Regions from separate parts of the Sphingomonas sp. BGYR3 genome, predicted to be linked through region 3. Evidence: predicted binding sites of a transcription regulator. Region 3 holds the regulator's gene; each other region holds the start of a gene.
The links. The regulator LexA, encoded in region 3, represses DNA repair genes until DNA is damaged. The targets are predictions, from matches to a motif close to GTTCCNCNCTTGTTCT.

Region 1 (7,898 bases), 290 kb from region 3:
GCGCGCCGATGGGCCGGGCCCCGCCGGTAATGGGCGACAGTGCCGACAGGTCCGGCTCCATCGCCCGGGCAACCGCGCTGAACCCCAGGGGGGCGAGTGCGGCCGTGCCGATCAGCGCGCGTCGGGTCAGCCTCATGCGGGCAGCGGCTCGTCCGCGCCGTCCTCCCCCGACGCGACCAGGGTGGCGAGCGCGAGGTCGCCGGTGACGTTCAGCGTCGTGCGGCACATGTCGAGGAACCGGTCGACGCCAAGGACCAGGCCGATCCCCTCCGGCGGGACACCGACCATGCCGAGGATCAGGGCGACGACCGGCAGCGATCCGGCAGGGACGCCCGCCGTGCCGATGCCGCCCAGGATGCAGATCAGCATCACCGTCACCTGTTGCCACAGCGACAGATCGACGCCGAAGAACTGCGCCAGGAAGATGACCGTCACCCCTTCGAACATGGCCGTGCCGTTCTGGTTCGCGGTGGCCCCGATGGTGAGGACGAAACGTCCGACCTTTGCCGGCAGTTTCAGCTTTTCATCCGCCACGCGCAGCGCCGTCGGCAGGCTGGCGTTCGAACTGGCGGTGGAAAAGGCCATCACCATCGCTTCCTGCACATCGCGGAAGAACTGAATGGGCGAGCGTTTGGCGACGATCATCAGCAGCGCGGGAAAGATGACGAACATCTGGACGCCGAGCGCCAGCACGACCACGCCGACATAGGCGGACAGGCGAACGAGCAGGTCCCATCCGAACAGCGCGGCCAGATTGAACATGAAGCAGAATACCGCAATCGGGGCCAGACGGATGACGACGCCGATCAGGCGCATGGAGATTTCGAACAGGCCCTGCATCGCGCGCTTGATCGATTCCGTTTCCGGCCGGTCGACCAGCACCAGCCCGATGCCGAAGAACAGGGCAAAGAACATCACGGCCAGGATGTCGTTGTTCGCCATGGCGGTGACGATGTTGGTCGGCACGATGGCGAGCAGCGCGTCCATGCCGCTGGGCGTCGTGGCGGTGCGTTCCAGGATCGATCCGGCCGCGCCCTTGCCATCGGCCAGCATCTGGCGCGCGACGTCGGGATCGACGCCGCTGCCCGGTTGCAACAGATTGACCAGCACCAGGCTGACGATGACGGCGATGGTCGATGCGACGATGGTCCAGCCCAGCGTTTTGAGGCCGATGCGGCGCAGCGAGCGGATTTCGCCCATTTCCGCGATGCCGACGACCAGCGCCGAGAACAGCAGCGGGATGACCAGCATGAACAACAGGCGCAGGAACAGCTGGCCCAGCGGCGCGGTGACATAGGTGGTCAGCGTCTTGACCCAGGCCGCATCGCCCGCGCCGTAATGCACCGCCAGACCGATCAGCAGGCCCGCGGCAAAGCCGATGCCCATCTGCCATTGCAGCGACAGGCCGCGCCCCCCCTCGCCCGTTACCGTCGCTGTCGTCATGCCGTATGCGTCCCCTTATCCTGCCGTAGCGCCGCCAGCCTAGCCGGGGGGTCGGGCACAAGTCGAGACGGGCGCCACAAAAAACGCTGCGTTGCGGCGAAGACGGGCGACGATCAATCCGCCGTTACCGGTCGTGGCGGCCGCCATTCGCGTCCGATGACCAGCGTGTCCCCCGTCACACCCGGCGTGGCTGGCACCGCTTCGATCATCGGGCGATACGCCCAGACATCGCCGCCGCCAACCAGCGCGAAGCCATAGCTGACATGATCGGCGTCCGGCGCAATCGGGCCGATCTCAACCATCACCGGCGTCCAGCCGCGCGTCCCGGCGAAGGGCTGCGAATTGGTGTTGCCGCCGTTGAGCAGCCGCCTGGGCCGCTCTGCCTGTTCCGGCCGAGCGGCGGGATCCTGGGCGCCGGATGATTCGGGTTGTTGCCACGCCGTCCCGGCGGCCGCCCAGAAATTGACCTGATCGACGGCATGCGCCGCTACCCACAAGGTGAAGCGGACCCGCTGGCCGCGATAGGGCGCCGCATCGACGATCCGGCGAAAGGCCGCATGATTGGCGCCGCCATTGCGTGCCCCGATGCACATCGGCGCGCCGTCGGCAGGCGAGCGGAACACATAGCGGTGAAGCCCGATGCCGGTGCGCTGCCAATAATCCGGGCCAGTGATCTGTTCGGCATTGGGGACAAAGGCAAAGCCACCCGACTTGCCCGGGACGACCGTCATCAGGCTGGAGCCGTCCCATCCGCTGGTCACGTCCACGGCGTTGGCCGGATCGTCGCGCAGCGGCGTGCAGCGCCGCACGCGACCGTTGACCACGATCCCGGCGACGCCGTTGACGACGATATCCGGCCCGTCATCGGACGGGGGAGCCGCCACCTGGGCATCCGATCGGGACACGGCGAATGAACCGGTCAGGCCGGCAAGGACCAGGCCGGCGATGGCCAAGTGCCAACGGCGATCACGCATAGGCATAGGGGCCGCCGGCGGCGAGCGCGGCCTGATAGGCGGGGCGGGCGTGGATGGTGTCGAGCCAGGCGGTGGTCGCGGGGTAGCGGCCGTCCAGCCCGGCGCGGGACCGGGCGGCCTCCAGCGGGAAGCTCATCATGATGTCGGCGGCGGTAAAGGACTGGCCGGCGAACCACGGGCGGCTGGCAAGTTCCGCCTCGACATAATCGAGATGGACGTCGATCATCGGCTGAAGCTTTTTCTGCGCGATGCCGCCGAGCAACGGCACCTTGGACAGCACCAGCTTGACCAGCAGCGGCGGCATCAGCGACCCTTCGGCATAGTGCATGAAAAACGTCCAGCGCAGGGCATCGTCGCGGTGCGACGGCGGGCCAAGGCGGCCATCGGCATGATGGACCAGATAGTCGATGATCGCGCCGGTTTCCGCAACGACGCGGCCATGATCCTCGATCACCGGCGACTTGCCGAGCGGATGAACCCGCTTCAGCTCCGGCGGGGCGAGCATCGTGACCTTATCCCGCTGATAGCGGATCACCTCATAGGGCAGGCCAAGTTCCTCGAGCATCCACAGGATGCGCTGCGACCGGGAGTTTTCGAGGTGATGGACGCGAAGGGTCATGGCGGTGGCTCCGTGAAGCGGCGGTCAGTGCGGACTGACCGTTGCAGCAATGTTGGACCGGTTTCGCCGCCGGGTGTCAATCGGCGGGGCGGGACGGGATGAACCGCAAAACGAGCGCGGCCCGGTGGACGTTCCACCGGGCCGCGCCGATCCTTATCCCTGCCGCAGCAGCAGGCGATTACATGTCGTCGACATCATCCTCGGCATCGGGGCCGGTCATCATCTCCTCGGCCACCTTTTCCGTGCGCGCACGGATCGCTGCTTCCAGCTTGGCGCACAGTTCGGTATTTTCCTTGAGGAAGGTCTTGGCGTTTTCGCGGCCCTGACCGATGCGGACGCTGTCATAGCTGAACCAGGCACCCGATTTTTCGACCAGGCCGGCCTTGACCCCCAGGTCCAGGATCTCGCCGATCTTCGAGATGCCCTCGCCATACATGATGTCGAATTCGACCTGCTTGAACGGCGGAGCGACCTTGTTCTTCACCACCTTGACCCGCGTGGCGTTGCCGATGATGTCGTCGCGGTCCTTGATCTGGCCGGTGCGGCGGATGTCGAGCCGGACCGAGGCGTAGAATTTCAGCGCGTTGCCGCCGGTCGTGGTTTCCGGGTTGCCGTACATCACGCCGATTTTCATGCGCAGCTGATTGATGAAGATCACCATGCAGCGCGAGCGGCTGATCGAACCGGTCAGCTTGCGCAGGCTCTGGCTCATCAGGCGGGCCTGAAGGCCGACATGGCTGTCGCCCATCTCACCCTCGATTTCCGCACGCGGCACCAGCGCGGCGACCGAATCGACCACCAGCACGTCGATCGCGTTCGACCGGACCAGCGTGTCGGTGATTTCCAGCGCCTGTTCGCCGGTATCCGGCTGAGACACGATCAGTTCGTCGATGTTGACGCCCAGTTTCTTGGCATAGACGGGATCGAGCGCGTGTTCGGCATCGACGAAGGCAGCGGTGCCGCCCGCCTTCTGCGCCTCAGCAATCACATGCAGGGCAAGCGTGGTCTTGCCCGAGCTTTCCGGGCCATACACCTCGATCACGCGGCCGCGCGGCAGGCCGCCGACGCCAAGCGCGATATCGAGGCCGAGCGAGCCGGTGGAGATCGCCTCCACCTGCATCGTTTCCTTTTGCCCCAGCTTCATCGCCGAGCCCTTGCCGAACGCGCGGTCAATCTGCGCCAGGGCGGCGTCGAGCGCCTTTTGCCGATCCGTGGAAGTCGCCATATCGGTGTCGATCACCTTCAGTTTCGCGGCCATTGTTCGTCCCCGTCGCTAGAAGAAATGCGTCATGCGTTCAATCGAATTGAACGTCATGTATCGCATTTGTTCCATGGGAACAAGTGGGGAACGAAAATGAACCCGCCCGTGCCAAAGGATTGGCCGGAACCAGCGGCGATCAGCCGATCAGCTGCGCCAGCGTCCGTTCGACCTGATCCAGTGTAAAGGGTTTGGCGAGGATCGGGCGGCCATGATGTTCGGCACGGATATCGTCGCCGCCGCTGCCCGTCGCCAGCGCAAAGGGGATGTTCGCCGCCGCCAGCGCATCGGACACGGGCCAGGACTGTTCGCCGCCGCGCAGATTGACGTCGACAATCGCCGCATCGAACCCGCGCGCATCGACCATGGCCAGCGCCTGATCGACGCTGTCCGCCTGTCCGGCCATGCTGTGGCCGAGCAGGTCGAGAAAATCCTCGATCATCATGGCGATCAGTGGCTCGTCCTCAACAACAAGGATACGGGCAGGCGAAACGGTCATGCAACAATCCTATCGACGCGGACGTCGCATCGCCAGCGTTCATTGCGCCGTCATAACGTCTCGCGCGGCTTGTGCAAGTTGTTGGACCGAAAAGGGTTTTGGCAAAAATGCCACATTGTCGATCGTGATCTGCTTGCGCGCCTGTTCCTCGGCATATCCGGACATGAACAGGATGGGCATGGCGGGGAACGCTTCCCGGACATGGCCAACCAGGGTCGGGCCGTCCATCACCGGCATGACGACGTCGGTGATGAGCAGGTCCGGGCGCAGGCCATCGCCCAGCATCTGCATCGCAACCTCGCCATTTTCGGCGGTCAGCACGGTATAGCCCTGACGCGACAGCGCGCGTTCGGCGACGGCGCGGACCATGTCCTCATCCTCGACCAGCAGGATGGTGCCGGTGCCCCACAGGTCGGGCGGCGCAGTGGCCCCCTCTGCCCGCGCGGCGGGCGCGGACGGGCCGCGGACGGGCCGGGCCGTCGGTGCCGTGGCGCGGTGGACGGGCAGATAGATGGTGAAGGTCGATCCGTGCCCCGGTTCCGAATCGGCAAAGATATAGCCGCCCGACTGTTTGACGATGCCATAGACGGTGGACAGGCCGAGGCCCGTGCCCTTGCCGGTTTCCTTCGTCGTGAAAAAGGGCTCGAAGATCTTTGCCTGAATCTCCGGCGGGATGCCCGACCCGGTGTCGGACACGCGCAGGGCGGTGTAATCGCCCTCTGGCAGCACGCCGTCGCCGCGCCTGCGGATATCGGCGGCCGTCACCGACAGCGTTTCGATGCGCAGCACGCCGCCGCCATTGGGATGCTTGGCCAGCATGGCATCGCGCGCATTGACCGCCAGATTGACGACCACCTGTTCCAGCTGACCCGGATCGGCGCGCACGGGGCCAAGGCCGCGCCCGTGCTGAACCACCAGATCGACGGTTTCGCCCAGCAGCCGTTTGAGCAGGGCCGACACCTCCGAAATCACGTCCGGCAGCTGAAGCACCTGCGGCCGCAGCGTCTGTTGCCGCGAAAAGGCGAGCAGCTGACGCGTCAGGCTGGCGGCGCGATTGGCGTTGGACCGGATCTGCTGAATATCGTCATGATCGCCGTCACCGGGATCGTGGCGCATCAGCATGAGGTCGCAATGCCCGAGGATTGCGGTCAGGATATTGTTGAAATCGTGCGCGACGCCGCCGGCGAGCTGACCCACCGCCTGCATCTTGATCGCCTGCGCCACCTGACGCTTCAGTTCCTGTTCCTCGCCCGTATCCTTGAACGCGAGCATCACCCGGCCGCGCGCGATCGTGCCCAGGCTGGTAATGCGCAGCGATACGGGTTCATCGGGGCGATCGCGCATCCGCACGGGCAGGTCGGTCGCCCGCGACCCCGGCCGGGCAACGCGGTGGATGGCATCGGCAAGCGCGGCCTTGTCCTCCCGCACCACCAGATCGCCGGGCCAGGTTGGCCGCGTGGCGGCGGTCGTGCGCGTGGCGCGATAGAAGCCGTGATTGACGCAGGCCAGCCGCCCCTGTTCGTCGAGCAGCGCGACGCCGCCCGGCAACAGTTCGATCATCGATTCCAGCCATGATCCGGCATCGGCATGGGTGAAATCGGGGCCGGGGCGATCCTCCTCGTCCACCATCGCCAGCAGGATGGGGGTTTCGTCATCGGGATGATCGGCATCGTCCAGCGGCACCTGAAAGAAGCGCAGCAGACCGCCCCCCTCCCCCTCTCGCGACAGGCGAAAACGGCTGACATCGTCATCGACCGGCGCGATCAGGGGGGTCATGTCGCGCCCGGCAACCGGCGCGGCCGCATCGCCCAGCGCGCGCTGGCGGAACGCGCGGGATGCGGCGACCATGCGCCCGTCGCCCTGAACCAGAACGGCCATCACCCCCGCCCGCCCCAGCCGGTCGCCCAGCACGCCGGACAAAAGGTCGGGCAGCGCCGACAGCCGGGTCGCCTCATCCGACAGGGTAAAGCGCCAGATCAGCCCCTGTGCCCCGCCACGCGTGATCCGCGCCGTGACCGGCAGGCCGTCGAGGATCAGGTCATCGGCCTGTCCCGACCCGCCCGTCCATGCCGTGCGCGCCGCCATGGTCAGGCTCGCAATGTCCTGATCGTTCATCGGCATCAGCGGGGGTGCGGGCAATGCCGGAAAGCGTTCGGCATAGGCGGCGTTGACGAACACCAGCCGGCCCGCGCGATCGGTGACGGCCGCCGGATCGTCCAGCGCATCGGCCAGCGCACGGGCCATCGCCCAGTCCGGTTCGACCGCATCGGCATCCGAAACCGGCGCGGCGCTGCGCCGGGCAATCAGGGCGGCACAGGCAACTGCAACAAGGGCGACCGCAGCAAAGCCGGCGGCAAAGCGCGGATCGCGCACGAACCAGAGGATGAGGCCCGCCGCCACCAGAACGGCGACGGCAGCAAGCACGGCCGGTACGGGACCGGCCGGCGCGGGCAGTGAATCGGCAGAGCGAACGGGAGAACTGGCCATGATATCCCCCGGTTGTCCGATCCCCCCGGGCCCCGGTCAAGCGCCACGCAAAACAGTGCGGCCGGGCATCAGAACGCCCGGCCGCAGGAACGCCGTTCTTACCAGATCCGGACGCGCTGATCCGGCGCCAGATACAGCTTGTTCGTCGGCTGCGGGTTGAAGCCCGCATACCAGGGATCAAGGTTGCGCACGACCCAGCCGCGCTGTTCCGACGGCGAGTGCGGATCGGTCAGCAGCCGCTGACGCAGGTTCGCCTCGCGATAGTTGCGCCGCCAGATCTGCGCCCAGCCAAGGTAGAAACGCTGTTCCGGCCCGAACCCTTCCAGCACGGGCGCGGCCTTGCCGTTCAGCGAATGCTGATACGCATCCCATGCGACGGTCAGCCCGGCCAGATCGGCGATGTTTTCGCCCAGGGTCAGGCTGCCATTCACCTTGACGCCCGGCAGCGGTTCATAGCCGTCATACTGCTTGACCAGCTGCGCGGTCAGCGCATCGAACCGCTTCACATCCTCGGCCGTCCACCAGTCGGTCAGCGCGCCATTGGGATCGTACTTGCGGCCCTGATCGTCGAAGTGATGGCTGATTTCATGGCCGATCACCGCGCCGATGCCGCCATAG
Region 2 (7,898 bases), 420 kb from region 3:
CCCGCTGTTCCGGCTCCTGCGGAATGGCCCAGAACAGCGCCAGCTCCTCCAGCCCCGCGGCCAGGTCGTACAGCGACTCCAGGTAGAAACCCAATTGCGCGATGCCATAGAACACGCCCGACAGGATCAGTTCGGCCGCCACCAGCTGACCGATCGACAGCTGGTTCTGGATGATCAGCCACCCGCCCAGCGCCAGCAGCGTCGCACTGGCCGCGGCCCAGGTGAACAACAGGCACAGCGTCTGCGCAAAGGTATACCGGAAATGCCGCTTGTGCGCATCGACATAGGTGGCGGTCACCGCCTCCGACTTGTCCATGGCGAACGCCAGGTGCCGGCTCGACTTGTAGAAGCCGTTGGATCCGCCCACGCTTTCCAGCCAGTGCGCCGCGCCGTGCTTGGCGTGGCTCTTGCCCACCGCCGTGCGGATCGCGCCCGATGCCCAGACCTGCCAGATCAGGAACAGGACCAGCACCAGCACCATGTTGAACGCCAGAAAGAACGGGTGATAGAAACTGGTGACGATCAGGCCCACGGCCCCCTGCAACACGATGGTGAACCCGCCGATCAACAGGCTGGGCATCGCCTTTTGCACCGTCATCATGTCGAAGAACCGGTTGAACAGGTCGCCGCGCCGCTCATCCCCGAAAAACGGGTTCTGGGCGTGCACCGCGCGCAGCGTGATTTCCGCCGTGATCCGCGCGAACAGCCGCCGCTCGAACAACGCCATCAGATGCACCCGGAACGCCATCAGCACGCCCGCGATCAGCAGCAACAGGAACAGCATGGCCGACAGGGTGAACAGCGGCGCGGGCAGCGCGATGTTCGCCACCGAATTGATCAGCAACTGCACCGAAATCGGCGTCGCCAGCGACAGAAGAGAGATCGCGATGCCATAAACCAGTGCCAGCCGCACGAACCCGCCGTCCGGTGCCATCACCAGACTGATCCAGCCCAGAAAGGCGCGAACACCGACGCGTTGACCCTGATCCGCCATTCCTGTCCCCGAAAAATTGTGCAGCTGCGTAATCGTGAGTCTGGGGCATTGATACAAGCATGGACTGTCTATCATAGTGATAGACAAATCCTATGGAACTTTACCACATTCTCCGGTGACGCGCCATTGCGGCGATGCACGCGTAACGAACGGATGCCGGGGGCACGGCGCTTGCCGCCGCCCCGGCCCGCTCCTGTCGGCGCGCGGTGCGGTTACAGCGCCTTGAACAGGCCGCTCATCACCGACCAGGCACGCTCGGCCTCGGCCTGGTTATAGGCCGGGCTGTCGATCACGGTCCAGCCATGGTCGGCGGCATAGACCTCGACCGTCGCCGGACGGCCGGCGGCATCGGCGGCGGCCTTGAACGCCGTCTTGTCGCCCGGTGCCTTGGCATCGTCATTCTGCGCAACGGCGATGTGATAGCTGGCGTCCGTCTTGCCCAGGATCTTGTGCGGGCTCATCGGCGCATCGGCGCGGACAAGCCCACCGCCGTGCAGCGATACCGCCGCCTTCACCCGCCCGGGCTGCGCGGCGGCGGTAAACACGGTGAACGGCCCGCCCATGCAATATCCATGGCTGCCGATGCCGCGCCGCGTGTCGACCGATGGCTGCTTGTCCAGCCATGCAATCGCCGCATTGGCATCGCGCATCACTGCCTCCGGGGTCAGCTTGCCGCGCCACGGGCCGACCTTCTGGAATCCGCCACCGGCCGCAAAACCGGCAAAATCCTTGAACGTGTCGCTCGGCACGTCGCGGTAATAGGGGTTGATGACCAGCACGGCATGGCCCTGCGCCGCCAGCCGCCGCGCCATCACGCGAAACGCCTCGCGCACGCCGGCAATGTCGGGCCAGGTGATGACGGCTGCGTGACGCCCCGATGCCGGGCGGACGAAAAACGCATCCAGCGTGCCGTCGGCGGTGGGAAAGGAAACCATGCCCTCGCTCAACCCGCCCGCCTGCGCCGAACCGGCATCGCCCGCCACCGGGGCACAGGCCGCAATCGCCGCCCCCGCGCCCAGCGCCGCGAACTGCCGCCGGTTCATCGCCCAGTCGAACGGCCCCTGCGCCGCCATGTCCCGATCACACATCGTCACTCGCTCCCAAAGCCAGACCCGCCGCCGCGCCGGAATACGCCCCAAACCCCGCCCCGGCAACATGGGCCAAGGGACGGGGGGTAGGCGGCGACTATGCGCGCCGGGACACGCCGAACAGTGCTCGCTTATCGCGCGCCCACTGGCACCGGACCCACCGATGGACGCGCCTGCCAATGACGCGGTCGAACGTCGGGACGCTCGTTACTCGACCACCGCCTTGAAATCAGCTTCGTTGATATAGGCGGCGAAAGCCATCATCGACTCGTTCGCCTCGGGATTGGTCGTCAACTCCCGCATCGCAATCTCGCCCAGCACCCGGCCAGCAGCCTCGAAACCGGCCCTGTCGCCTGTCTTGAACAGATTTCGCGATTGAGCAGCACAGTCCTTGGTCAACAGCCGGGTAAACAGGGCAGCCATTTCCCGGTCCGCTGCGTCCTTCTTGGCAGGATCGACAACCACCGCATCGCGCAGCTGCGGTGCCTGGGCGAGTGCCACGATGGTCCAGCGTGCAGTGGTCAGCCGATCCTGACCCGACGTCTTCATCGTCATGCAGTTCGACAGAGCGGCGACCAGTTCGTCGTTACCGGGCGTCTGGGACGCAACCGATCCACTCGCCAGACACGAAACAGCCAGCACCGCGGCACTCATCCTGCGTTTCACACTCGTCCCCTTATGCACTTGTACGCCAACACGCACGTCGGGTGGGTATCATGACGCCCCATCGCTGCACAGACATCCATTGCCCCTCGCAACCCGCCCCTGCACCCCCTATCTCGCCTACTGGATTCCCCTCCAGAACAAAGATAGAACTGCCGGAATGAGCCTTTCCCATATTTCCGTCCGCGGCGCGCGCGAGCATAATCTCAAGGGCGTGGACATCGACATTCCGCGCGACACGCTCACGGTCATCACCGGCCTGTCGGGCAGCGGCAAGTCCAGCCTCGCCTTCGACACCATCTATGCGGAGGGGCAGCGGCGCTATGTGGAATCGCTGTCCGCCTATGCGCGCCAGTTCCTTGAGATGATGCAGAAGCCCGATGTCGATCATATCGAGGGCCTGTCCCCCGCGATCAGCATCGAGCAGAAAACGACATCGCGGAACCCGCGCTCCACCGTTGCCACGGTGACGGAGATCTACGACTATATGCGCCTCCTCTGGGCGCGGGTCGGCATCCCTTATTCCCCCGCCACCGGCCTGCCCATCGCGGCACAGACGGTCAGCCAGATGGTCGACCGCGTGCTGGCCTTGCCAGAGGGGACGCGCCTCCTCCTCCTCGCCCCCGTCGTGCGCGGGCGAAAGGGCGAATATCGCAAGGAACTGGCCGAATGGCAGCGCGCCGGCTTCACCCGCGTCCGCATCGATGGCGAGCAATATCCGATCGAGGAAGCGCCCGCGCTCGACAAGAAGTACAAGCACGATATCGAGGTGGTGGTCGACCGCCTGGTCGTGCGTGACGACATCGCCACGCGGCTGGCCGAAAGCTTCGAGACCGCGCTGAAACTGGCCGAGGGGCTGGCCTATGTCGATCTGGTCGACGGCGTCGTGCCGGGCCGGGAGGATGAGGCCGCGGACGCAGGCGCGATGAAGGGCGCAGGGATTCCGCCCAACCGCATCGTGTTCAGCGAAAAATTCGCCTGCCCCGTCTCCGGCTTCACCATCGCGGAAATCGAACCCCGCCTGTTCAGCTTCAACGCACCGCAAGGCGCCTGCCCCGCGTGCGACGGCCTTGGCGAGCGGCAGGAATTCGACGCCGACCTCGTCGTCCCCAACGGCGCGCTCTCCCTAAAGAAAGGCGCGATCGTCCCCTGGGCCAAATCCAACCCGCCCAGCCCCTATTACATGCAGGTGCTGGCCAGCCTCGCCCGCGAATTCGGGTTCAGCCTCGACACCCCGTGGCAGGACCTGCCCGGAGAGGTTCAGCTCATCATCCTCCACGGCACCGAGGGCAAGCCGGTCACGCTCACCTTCATCGACGGCCGCAAGTCCTATGACGTGAAAAAGCCGTTCGAGGGCGTCATCGGCAACCTCAACCGCCGCCTCCTCCAAACCGAAAGCGCCTGGATGCGCGAGGAGCTGTCGAAATATCAGGCGGCTCAGCCGTGCGAGACGTGCCACGGCGCCCGCCTCAAGCCAGAGGCGCTGGCGGTCAAGATCGCGCAGCAGCCGATTTCCCACGCCACTCGCCTGTCGGTGGTCGACGCGCTCGCCTGGTTCCAGTCGCTGCCCGACGCCCTCACCGATCAGCAGCGGCAGATCGCGGCCCCCATCCTCAAGGAAATCCTGGAACGCCTCGGCTTCCTCAACAATGTCGGGCTGGATTACCTCAACCTCGATCGCACCAGCGGCACCCTGTCCGGCGGCGAGTCCCAGCGGATCCGCCTGGCCAGCCAGATCGGCTCCGGCCTGTCCGGCGTGCTCTATGTCCTCGACGAACCCAGCATCGGCCTGCATCAGCGGGATAACGACATGCTGCTCGCCACGCTGCGCCGCCTGCGCGATCTCGGCAACACCGTGCTGGTGGTGGAACATGACGAGGATGCGATCCGCACCGCCGATTATGTCATCGACATGGGGCCGGGCGCGGGCGTCCATGGCGGCACCATCGTCGCGCACGGCACCCTGCCCGAACTGCTCGCCACGCCGGGCAGCGTCACTGCCGACTATCTCAACGGCACGCGCGGCATCGACGTCCCGAAAAAGCGGCGCAAGGGCAACGGCAAGAAACTCACCGTCCACAATGCCGTCGCCAATAACCTGAAGGGCGTGACGGCCAGCGTGCCGCTCGGCACCTTCACCTGCATCACCGGCGTTTCCGGCTCCGGCAAGTCCAGCTTCACGCTCGACACCCTTTATGCCGCCGCCGCCCGCACGCTGAACGGCGCGCGCGTGCCCATGGGCCGGCACGACAGGATCACAGGGCTGGAGCATCTCGACAAGGTCATCGACATCGACCAGTCGCCCATCGGCCGCACGCCGCGCTCCAACCCCGCCACCTATACCGGCGCCTTCACCCATATCCGCGACTGGTTCGCCGGCCTGCCCGAAAGCCAGGCGCGCGGCTACAAACCCGGCCGGTTCAGCTTCAACGTCAAGGGCGGCCGGTGCGAGGCGTGCCAGGGCGACGGCGTGCTCAAGATCGAGATGCACTTCCTGCCCGACGTCTATGTCACCTGCGACGTCTGCCATGGCCAGCGGTACAACCGCGAAACGCTGGAGGTAAAGTTCAAGGGCAAGTCCATCGCCGACGTGCTCGACATGACGGTCGAGGACGCGGTGGAATTCTTCAAGGCCGTGCCCCCGATCCGCGAACGCATGGCCATGCTGGCCGAAGTGGGCCTTGGCTATATCAAGGTCGGGCAACAGGCCACAACCCTGTCCGGCGGCGAGGCACAGCGCGTGAAACTGTCAAAGGAACTCGCCCGCCGCTCCACCGGACAGACGCTCTACATCCTCGACGAACCGACCACCGGCCTGCATTTCGAAGATGTGCGAAAACTGCTGGAGGTGCTCCACGCCCTGGTCGAACAGGGCAACAGCGTCGTCGTGATCGAACACAATCTCGACGTCATCAAGACCGCGGACTGGATCATCGACCTCGGCCCGGAAGGCGGCGTGAAGGGCGGGGAGATTGTCGCGACGGGCACGCCGGAGGCGGTGGTGAAGGTGGAGGCGAGCTTTACCGGGCGGTATTTGAAGGGGTTGTTGGGGTAGCGACGCGGGGACCAGCCTGTCGGGAGCAGAGTTTGAGAGCAACCGAGAACGTAGACGAGGGGCCGGAGGCGGTGGTGAAGGTGGCGGGGAGCTTTACGGGTCGGTATCTGGCGCCGTCGTTTAAAAATGAGCAGAACTGACATGATATTATAAAGCTGCACAGTTTGCGAAAAACAAAATGCCTTGACTCCTAGCCGCTTCCTTGCACCCTGCTGAAGCAGGGAGGGTCTAATGGCAAGAAAGTTAAAACTCGAGGTTGGCGCCATCAACATCCGGCTCCACCCCCACAGTGACCAACGTTATCGCGATCTTTTCCAACGCCTTTTTGAGATTAAACAAGTAGTGAATATTAGAGGTGATCGCTCTGGTTTAATGACGTCACTGCAGAGAATCAGGAATGACGCTGACTACATAAATGGCGTTATCACAACATTCTTAGAATTTGATGTTGATGGTAAGTGGCTCAATACTGATACACTTGAAGAAGCGTCAGATAATGAGCTGCAAAAGATCAACATTCCTGAAAACCTTCGTCCAAACTCAAGACCTCATTTGTTTCAATTTGACGTAAAAAACCATGAATTAATCTTTGAGCACTACGCTAACGGCAATAGGCTTACACATAATGCCGCTCTTTCATTTATAAAGGGACTATTAAACGATAAGAGAATAGTTCAGGATTTTGGTGATGTCAAAGCGACTATAGTTCAGTCCAAGGGTAGTATAGATCGGATTTTTTCAATCCCTAGAATTACTGATATAGAGATTTACATTGAAAAGCCTAATGCAGATATTTGGGGTGAAGGTTTTGAGGAACAAGCAGAAGAACATCTTGATGATAAAAATGCCAGAAGCATGACGATTTCCTATAAGGCGGAACAAGGATTAGGTATCGTCCGAGATCAAGATCTTAGCCGATTAGTTGGAGCCAGCATTCGTAACGGCCGCACCATCGCCAAGGGATATGGGAAAAATGGTCATGAGGTTGTGACAACTGATAGTTATCCGAAAGTCGTTCAAGATAAGTATGACGAAGAAGTTATGAGTCAACCTCAGATGTTTGAGTTGCTAGCGCGCCGTTTTCGACGGGGATAGAAGAAGTTGTATTCATCACTGCTGAAGACTATTCAAACATACTGGCGAGAGAACGGTGGTTTTGTCGAATGGATTTCATCGCCTTTTTTTCATTCAAGTGTTCTATTTTCTATTTTATATTCATTTAACATTATTTCTTTTGATTGGAGAGAAATCTCTAAAGACTCCCTACCTACCATACTTGGCTTTAGCTTGGCTGCCTATACAATCACTTTTACATTGATGGGAAGCGCATTACATCGAGCCCTTTCTACGGCAATTGATAAAAAGTCTGGAATGCCATTAATTAGGATGGTAAATGCAACATTTTTTCATGTAGTTCTGTTTCAGTCTTTGGCTTTGTTATTTTCGCTTTCTACGGATGGCGATTTCTATTGGCGCACGTTTGGCGGAAAGCCAGGCTTCGCAGACGCCCTTCAGGTAGCTCTTTTCTTTACTTATTATGGTGGCAATTTTGTCGGCTGCTTCTTGACAATATATGGTGTTTTTCTTTTGCTTTCTGTTGGCCTTGCGATGTTTCGGCTAGGGCGCCTTACGACAATGCCTGCTAAGTCAGTTGCTGCGAACAGCAATGATTTAAAGGAAGAAGAGGATTCCAAAGTTACCAGGACGTGGCGGTTTGCTCTAGTTAAAGGATTAGCAAAAATATTAAGATTATATAGATAGACATTTTGAGGCTAATCTCCACCTTTACGATCGAGCTGGCGCACCGGCGGGAGGTTTATTGCTAATGGCGGACGATCAAGACGACTGGCCAGGCCGACGGCTCGACATGGCGGCCTATGGCCGTGCGCTTGTCGAACGTCGCGCCGCGATCGAGGCGGAGACGGGCGAGCCGTTGACCGTTCCGCGCAACAGCGGCACCCGCCGGACGGAGAGCAAGAAGGCGCTGCTGGCAGAGATCGACCGGCTTGCCGCTGCCAAGGGCTTTCGCTGGTAAAATTCACCCGAACCCACGCCCCCATTCCCGCCCCTCATGCGTTGCCCCTGTATCCTCACCCGG
Region 3 (7,898 bases):
TCTGCACTGTCACCGGGCCCTGTACCTGATCCTCGATCGTCACGGCGCCCTCGCGCGGGGCTTTCAGCCGGATGACCGGCGCGCGGTCAGTGGGGCCAGTCGCCGGATCGGCGTCACGCCAGGGGCTATCGACGCGAAACGGCCGCTTTTCCGCCTGAGCGCGGACACGCATTTCGGCCAGCTCGTCCTGGGTCAGCCAGCAGCGATAGGCATGACCGCGTTCCAGCAGTTCATGCGCCACGGCGGCATGGCGATCGGCCCGGGCGAACTGGAACACGGCGTCGCCGTCCCAGTCCAGGCCCAGCCAGCGCATCCCGTCAAGGATCGCGTCAATCGCCGGCTGAGTCGATCGAGCCCGGTCGGTATCCTCGATCCGCAGCAGGAATTGCCCGCCGTAATGCCGGGCATACAGCCAGTTGAACAGCGCCGTGCGAGCGCCGCCGATATGCAGGAACCCCGTCGGCGACGGGGCGAAACGGGTGACGACGGGGCGTGTGCCCGCGCCGCCGGATTTGCTGCCGGATTCCATGGTTGCGCTCAACCGCGCTTGCTCCCAGACACTGTGTTTTCGATGGCCAGATCAGCCTTTGCCGCCCCTAGCATGGCGATCCGGCCACGACAAATCCGGGCCGCGATCGGTGCTGCATTCGATTGGCTGGAACGCCGGCTGGAGGCGGAGCGGGGCCAGTTGCCCCTGTGGATTCCCGTCGCCCTGGGGCTGGGCATCGCTGCCTGGTTCCTTTTGCCGGGGCCTGCTGCGTGGCTGGCCGCGGCGGCGGGGGGTGGGGCGGTCGCGCTGATCGGGATGGGTATCGGCATCGGCCGCCGGGCAGGGGCCGCGCTGTTTGGCCTGGGCCTGCTTGTCGCCATCGGCATCGCCTTTGCCTGGGTGCGGGCGGAGCGGGTCGCGCATCCGGTGCTGGAACGACCCGTAACCACCAGCTTTGTCGCCCGAATCGAGCGGGTGGAGCCCTTGCCGGCGCGCGATCTCGTCCGGCTGCGCCTGGCCCCTGTCGATGCGGTCGGTCTGCCGACACTGGTGCGGGTGAATGTTCGGGCCGTCGATGTGCCGCCCGGTGCTGGCACCGGCGCCGAAATCCGGCTGCGCGCCCGGTTGATGCCACCTGCATCGCCGGCCCTGCCCGGTGCCTATGACTATGCCCGCGCCGCATGGTTCGATGGCATCGGCGCGACCGGGCGCGCCCTTGGCCTGGTTGAGGTCATTCATGCGGCCCAGGGCAGCGGTGCGGGGGTCCGCAACCAGCTGTCGGCGCATATCCAGTCGCGGATCGGCGGCGGGGCCGGGGCGATCGCGGCGACGCTGGCCACCGGGGATCGCGGCGGCATCGATGACGCGGATGCAGAGGCGATGCGCCGGTCTGGCCTTGCCCATTTGCTGTCGATCAGCGGCCTGCACGTCACGGCGGTGGTAGGAGCCGCGATCCTGGCCGCCATGCGGATCCTGGCCTTGTTTCCGGCACTCGCCCTGCGGGTCCGGGTGCCGTTGATCGCTGCGGGGTTCGGGGCGGCGGCTGCGCTTGGCTATACCTGGCTGGCAGGCGCAGAGGTGCCGACGGTTCGGTCGTGCATCGCCGGGCTGCTGATCCTTGCCGCGATGCTGCTGGGGCGGGAGGCGATTACGCTGCGGCTGGTCGCCACGGGTGCGTTCGTCGTCCTGCTGCTGTGGCCGGAAAGCCTGGCCGGCCCCAGTTTCCAGCTCAGCTTTGCCGCCGTTACCGCGATCATCGCGCTGCACAGCCATCCGGTGGTGCAGGGCTGGTTCGAACGGCGGGACGAGGGGCGGCTTGCCCGGCTGGGCCGGGCGCTTGCCTCGCTGCTGCTGACGGGGTTGGTGGTGGAGGCGGTGTTGACGCCGATTGCGCTGTTCCATTTCCACAAGTCCGGCGTGTACGGCGCGATTGCCAATCTTGTCGCCATCCCGCTGACCACGTTTATCATCATGCCGGCCGAGGCGGCGGCGCTGCTGCTGGATGCGGTGGGGCTGGGCGCGCCGCTATGGTGGGTGACGGGGCAGGCCATCGACCTGATCCTGGCGATTGCCCATTGGACGGCGGACGCACCCGGATCGGTCCGGATGCTGCCCGCGATGCCGGGATGGGCGTTTGCCGCGATGCTGGGCGGGGGGCTGTGGATCGCCCTGTGGCGGACGCGATGGCGGCGATGGGGCGCGGTGCCCATTGTTATCGGTGCGCTGGGCGCGCTGTCCGTGCCGCCGCCCGACCTGCTGGTCACCGGCGATGGCCGCCATGTCGCCATCCGGGCCGGGGAGGGGCTGGCGCTGCTGCGCGACCGGGCGGGGGACTATACCCGGTCGATGCTGGGCGAGGCTGCGGGGGTGGATGGCGAGGCGCAGTCGCTGGACACCCTGCCCGATGCGCGGTGCAGCGCGGACCTGTGCCTGGCCGATGTCCGGGATGCCGATGGCCGCACCTGGCGGGTCTTTGCCACCCGCAGTGCCCATTTCGTCGAATGGACCGCGATGCGCGATGCGTGTGCCGTTGCCGATATCGTCATTGCCGACCGCCGGTTGCCGGCCGGATGCGTCCCGCGCTGGCTGCGCCTGGACCGGGCGACGCTGGCAGAGACCGGCGGCGTGGCCATCACCCTGGCCAGCGGAACGGTTCGCACCGTGCGCGGGCCGGGGGCGCACCCATGGTTGAACCCGCCGACGGTGATGCCGCCACGGCCGGTCCGCCCCGTGGCACCACCGCCCATGCCAGTTGGTCAGTAACGGCGGAGCAGCCCCGACAGTCGGCCCTGCACCTGCACCTGATCAGGGCGGTAGCGTTGCGGATCATAGCTGCGATTGGCGGGGTCCAGCCGGACCATTGCGCCTTCGCGCCGGAAATATTTGAGCGTTGCGTCATGCCCGTCGATCAGCGCGACCACGATTTCGCCATCGCGGGCCGATTCCGTTTTGCGGATCAGGGCATAATCGCCGTCGAGGATGCCCGCCTCGACCATCGAATCCCCGGACACTTCCAGCGCATAATGTTCGCCCGATCCGAGCAGCGCGGCGGGCACCGGCAGCATCTGCGATCCCTCCATCGCCTCGATCGGCACACCGGCGGCAATGCGGCCATGGAGCGGGATTTCGATGACGTCGTTGGCTGGTTCCGGCATCCGCTGCGTCGCGGAAGGTGGCGAAAGTGGTGCCACGTCACCGCGTTTTGCAGCCTTGCCCCGCTTTGCATCGACCCGTTCCGGCATCTTCAGCACTTCGAGCGCGCGGGCGCGATTGGGCAGGCGGCGAATGAACCCGCGCTCCACCAGCGCCTCGATCAGCCGGTGCACCCCAGATTTCGATTTGAGGTCGAGCGCCTCCTTCATCTCCTCGAACGAGGGGGAAATGCCGTCTTCGCCCAGGCGTTCGGCAATGAAGCACAGCAACTCATGCTGCTTTTTGGTGAGCATCCCCAATCCTCCGTTTCGGAACAGACTGGGAACGTATATGCTTTGTTCCGTATGGCGTCAAGCGATCACAAGGATATCCACAGGATCGCCCACAGCCGCCGCCGGGGCATGAGCGGGTCGGTGGATCAGGCAGGAGGCGCGCGCGAGCGTCAACAGCATCGAACTGTCCTGCACCGCCGCCGCGCTGACCCGCCCGTCGGGCAGGATCGCCGCGCGCAGGAAATCCGTGCGCTCGCCATTGGCGGGCAGGGGTTCGGCCAGGATCGCGGGGGTCAGCCGGGGCAGGGGGTCGACCGATCCGCCCAGTGCGGCGATGGCGGGTCGGACGAATAACATCGTCGTGGCGAACACCGAAACCGGATTGCCGGGCAGGCCGAGGACCAGCGCATCGCCGCGCCGCCCGGCCATCACCGGCTTGCCGGGGCGCAGTGCCACCCGCCAGAAATCAATGGACCATCCCGCCGCCGCCAGCGCGGGTCGCACCAGATCATGGTCGCCCACCGACGCCCCGCCGCTGGTGACGAGCAGGTCGGTATCGACGTCGGCAAAAGCGCGGGTAAGCGCGTCCAGATCGTCCGGTAGGATGCCAAGGTCGATCAGCTCGACCGGCAGATCGGCCAGCATCGCAGCCAGCATCAGCCGGTTCGTTTCCGGTATCTGTCCATCGCCAACCGGCGTGCCGGGCGGGCACAGTTCATCGCCGGTCGCCGCGACGGCAACCCGCACCGGGCGGCGGACCGTCAGCGTGCCATGCCCCGCCATCGCAGCCATGGCGAGCCGCGCCGGCGTCATCCGCTCCCCCGCCCGGATCAGGTCGGTTCCGGCCGCGAAATCAAGCCCGCGATGCCGGACGTTGCGGCCGGGCGCGGCCGGGCCAGCTCCGGTCAGGATCAGCCGGTCGCCGTCGCGCGCGGCCTCTTCCTGCACCAGCACACAGTCCGCGCCCGCCGGCATGACTGCGCCGGTAAAGATGCGCACCGCCTGTCCCGGCCCGACCGGCCCGGCATGGGGCCGCCCGGCGGCGCTTTCCCCGATGACCGTCCAGGGCCCGGGCAGGGCGGCGTGGGCGATGGCATAACCGTCCATCACCGACAGATCGCTGGCCGGTTGCGTGCGCAGCGCGGTTACCGGTTCGGCGGCCCAGCGTCCGGCGCAACCGGCGATGGGCAGCGCCTCTGCCGCCACCGGCACGGCCATGCCGATCAGCCGGGCCTGTGCATCGGCCAGCGGGAGGAGCGGAGGTGCCATCGGCCGGATGTGGCACGGGCATCGGCGCGGGGAAAGAGGGCGAGCGGGGAAACTGCACCATGCCTGCCACGCTGCCTTGTCTTGGCCGCATCTGCACCCTAACCCGACAGTCAGCCCTGCCGCCCCCCGGAAGTTTCTCGCGTGGTTTCACAGTCCATCGAACGCCCGACGTGGCGAACCCGGATCGGGGAACGGTTGCGCGGGCGGGGAGGCCCGTTTCTGCTTGCGCTGCTGGTCGAAGGGCTGATCGTGCTGGTGCTGATGACGCTGGCGCCCCGGCTGGTCCGGCGCGAACCGGTGGACATGGCGCTCAGCACCTTTGACGCCGCTGAAGTGTCGGAAAAGCCCCCCGCCGCCGCCAGCGCGCCCCGCCCCGCGGTCGCGCCGCCACCGCCATCGACCGAACAGCCCCGCGAACCCGACGACCGCCCGCCGCCCAGCCCCGTCACGCCGTCCGTCCAGCCAGCCCCGGTCGTCAAGAATTTTGCGCCCAAGGCCCCGTGGATCGAATTGTCGCGCGATCAGATGGCACAGGCCGATATCGGGCGCGCCCCGCCCCCCGGCCGCGCAGGCCCGCCCGCGCCGCGCGCGACCATGGGGCCGCCGGATACCGGATTTCCCGGCGATACCCCGCGCGTCGACGGCAGCGGCCCCAATGGCGAGCCGCTCTATGCCGCCGCCTGGTACCGCGAACCGTATGATTCCGAACTGGCGGGTTATCTGTCCAGCGCCGCCGGACCGGGATGGGGCATGATCATGTGCCGCACCGTACCCGATTATCGGGTGGAGGATTGCGAGATGGTCGGCGAAAGCCCCGGATCGCGCATGGGCCGGGCGGTGCTGGCCGCCGCCTGGCAATTCCGCGTCCGCCCGCCGCGCGTGGGCGGCAAGTCGAAATATGGCGAATGGGTGCGCATCCGCATCACCTATGGCGTGAAGCAGCGCCGGAGCTGGGAGTAAGGCGGCGCGCGGCATCCGTCCACGCGCTCAGGATGCGCCGGGGTTGGGGAGGGTGCAGCCGACCCGTTGCCAATCAGCCCGCGCGCCAATCCCCGGATTTGCCGCCGGTCTTGGACAGCAGGCGAATATCCTGAATAGCCATGCCCTTATCCAGCGACTTTACCATGTCATAGAGGGTGAGCAGCGCCACCGACACCGCCGTCATCGCCTCCATCTCCACGCCCGTCCGGCCGGTCAGACCGACGGTCGCCGTCACCGTCACGCCGCTGTCGTCCGGAACCACATCCAGCGCGATGCGGGTCAGGGGCAGGGGGTGGCACAGCGGGATCAGCTCGTGCGTACGCTTGGCCGCCATGATGCCGGCGATGCGCGCGGTGGCGATCACGTCGCCCTTGGCCGCCGTCCCGTCGCGGATCGCGGTTGCGGCCGCGGCAGACATGGCGATGCGGCCGGTTGCCACCGCCTGACGCGCCGTTTCCGCCTTTCCGCCGACATCCACCATATGCGCGGCCCCTGCGGCATCCAGGTGGGTCAGGCGGCTCATCCGACCAGCGCCCGCGTCGCTGCCTCGACATCCGGCTGGCGCATCAGGCTTTCGCCGACCAGAAAGCAGCGGATGTCATGCGCGGCCAGCGCATCGCAGTCCGCCCGGCCGCCAATGCCGCTTTCCGCGACAAAGGTGCAGCCCGGCGGGGCCAGGGCGACAAGATCGAACGTGTTCTGAAAATTGACCTCGAACGTCTTGAGATTGCGGTTGTTTACCCCGATCAGCCGCGAACGGAGCCGCGCCGCGCGGGCCATTTCGTCGGCATCGTGCACCTCGACCAGCACGTCCATGCCCAGTTCCATGGCCGCTGCCTCGATCTCTGCCATTTGCGCATCTTCCAGTGCGGCGACGATGATCAGAATGGCGTCCGCCCCCAGCGCGCGGGATTCGGCGCATTGCCAGGGGTCGATCATGAAATCCTTGCGGATCGCGGGCAGGGGACAGGCGGCACGCGCGGCGACCAGATACGCGTCATGCCCCTGAAACCACCGTTCGTCGGTCAGCACCGACAGGCAGGTTGCGCCGCCGGCGGCATAGGCGCGGGCATGGGCGGGCGGATCGAAATCCGCGCGGATCAGCCCCTTGGACGGGCTGGCCTTCTTGATCTCTGCGATCAGAGCGTATCCGGTGGCCGCGCGGCTATCCAGCGCGGCGCGAAACCCGCGCGGCGGCCCGGCGGCGGCAATGCGCGCGGCAAGGTCGGCATCGCCCGTCTGCGCCTTGCGCGCCGCAACCTCGTCTGCCTTTGCCTCAAGGATCTGTGCCAGCATCGTACTCATGGCCATGCGATCCAGCAGTCGAGCAGCGCGTTGGCAAGCCCGTTGTCGATGGTTTCCGCCGCTTCCTCTGCCCCGGCCATCAGCGTGTCGCTGTGCCCGGCAAGGACGAGCGCGGCCGCGCTGTTCAGGATCACCGCGTCGCGATAGCCGCCGGGCTCGCCCAGCAACAGGCGGCGCAGCGCATCGGCGTTATGCGCCGCATCGCCGCCGCGCAGATCGTCCAGCGACCGCGGGGCCAGCCCGGCCAGATCGGGCGTGACCACCGTCGGCAGGCCGGTATCGCCGATGCTGGCCACTGCGCTTGGCCCGGCGGGGCTGAGTTCGTCCAGCCCCTCCAGCCCGCAGATCACCGCCGCCTCGTCATAATCCAGCATCGCCATCGCCTCGGCATAAACGGGGACCAGTTCGGGGCGGGCAATGCCGATCATCTGCACGCGCACGCCGGCCGGATTGGCGAGCGGGCCGAGCAGGTTGAAGATCGTGCGCCGGCCCATCCGGCGGCGCAGCGGGGCCAGCGCCCGCAGCGCGGGGTGGTGATCGGCGGCGAACAGGAATGCGATGCCCAGTTCGGCCAGGCTTTCCTCCGCCCGCGCCGCCGCCCGCGTCAGGTCAAGGCCCAGCGCCTCGAGCGTGTCGGCCGCGCCCGACCGGCTGCTGGCCGCGCGGTTGCCGTGCTTGGCCACCGGCACTCCGGCAGCGGCCACGACGATGGAGACGGCGGTGGAGACATTCAGGCTGTGATGCCCGTCGCCGCCCGTGCCGCAAACGTCGATTGCCCCTTCCGGCGCCCGGACGCGGATCATGCGCGCCCGCATCGCACGGGCGGCAATGGCGATTTCCAGCGGCGTTTCCCCGCGATCAGCCAGCGCGGTCAGGAACCCCTCGATCGCCGCCTCGTCAACCCGGGCGTCGAGGATTGCGGCAAAGGC

Region 1: a site for LexA is predicted at 4,371-4,386, ahead of recA (recombinase RecA). Genes of this name have one in related genera too.
Region 2: a site for LexA is predicted at 2,883-2,898, ahead of uvrA (excinuclease ABC subunit UvrA). Genes of this name have one in related genera too.

Annotation. Positions count from the first base shown of each region.
Region 1 is NZ_JANZNT010000001.1:688,319-696,216, forward strand. It holds gene NYR55_RS03190 (Xaa-Pro peptidase family protein) at 1-136, opposite strand, end outside; gene NYR55_RS03195 (dicarboxylate/amino acid:cation symporter) at 133-1,443, opposite strand; gene NYR55_RS03200 (hypothetical protein) at 1,557-2,396, opposite strand; gene NYR55_RS03205 (glutathione S-transferase) at 2,410-3,036, opposite strand; gene recA (recombinase RecA) at 3,215-4,294, opposite strand; gene NYR55_RS03215 (response regulator) at 4,434-4,793, opposite strand; gene NYR55_RS03220 (ATP-binding protein) at 4,833-7,280, opposite strand; gene NYR55_RS03225 (M13 family metallopeptidase) at 7,379-7,898, opposite strand, start outside.
Region 2 is NZ_JANZNT010000001.1:1,394,216-1,402,113, forward strand. It holds gene NYR55_RS06440 (ABC transporter transmembrane domain-containing protein) at 1-994, opposite strand, end outside; gene NYR55_RS06445 (dienelactone hydrolase family protein) at 1,207-2,082, opposite strand; gene NYR55_RS06450 (hypothetical protein) at 2,290-2,748, opposite strand; gene uvrA (excinuclease ABC subunit UvrA) at 2,906-5,800, shown strand; gene NYR55_RS06460 (DUF4747 family protein) at 6,032-6,895, shown strand; gene NYR55_RS06465 (hypothetical protein) at 6,902-7,561, shown strand; gene NYR55_RS06470 (hypothetical protein) at 7,626-7,835, shown strand.
Region 3 is NZ_JANZNT010000001.1:973,550-981,447, reverse strand. It holds gene gltX (glutamate--tRNA ligase) at 1-529, opposite strand, end outside; gene NYR55_RS04455 (ComEC/Rec2 family competence protein) at 602-2,752, shown strand; gene lexA (transcriptional repressor LexA) at 2,746-3,435, opposite strand; gene NYR55_RS04445 (molybdopterin molybdotransferase MoeA) at 3,493-4,683, opposite strand; gene NYR55_RS04440 (hypothetical protein) at 4,825-5,643, shown strand; gene moaC (cyclic pyranopterin monophosphate synthase MoaC) at 5,717-6,187, opposite strand; gene trpC (indole-3-glycerol phosphate synthase TrpC) at 6,184-6,969, opposite strand; gene trpD (anthranilate phosphoribosyltransferase) at 6,966-7,898, opposite strand, start outside.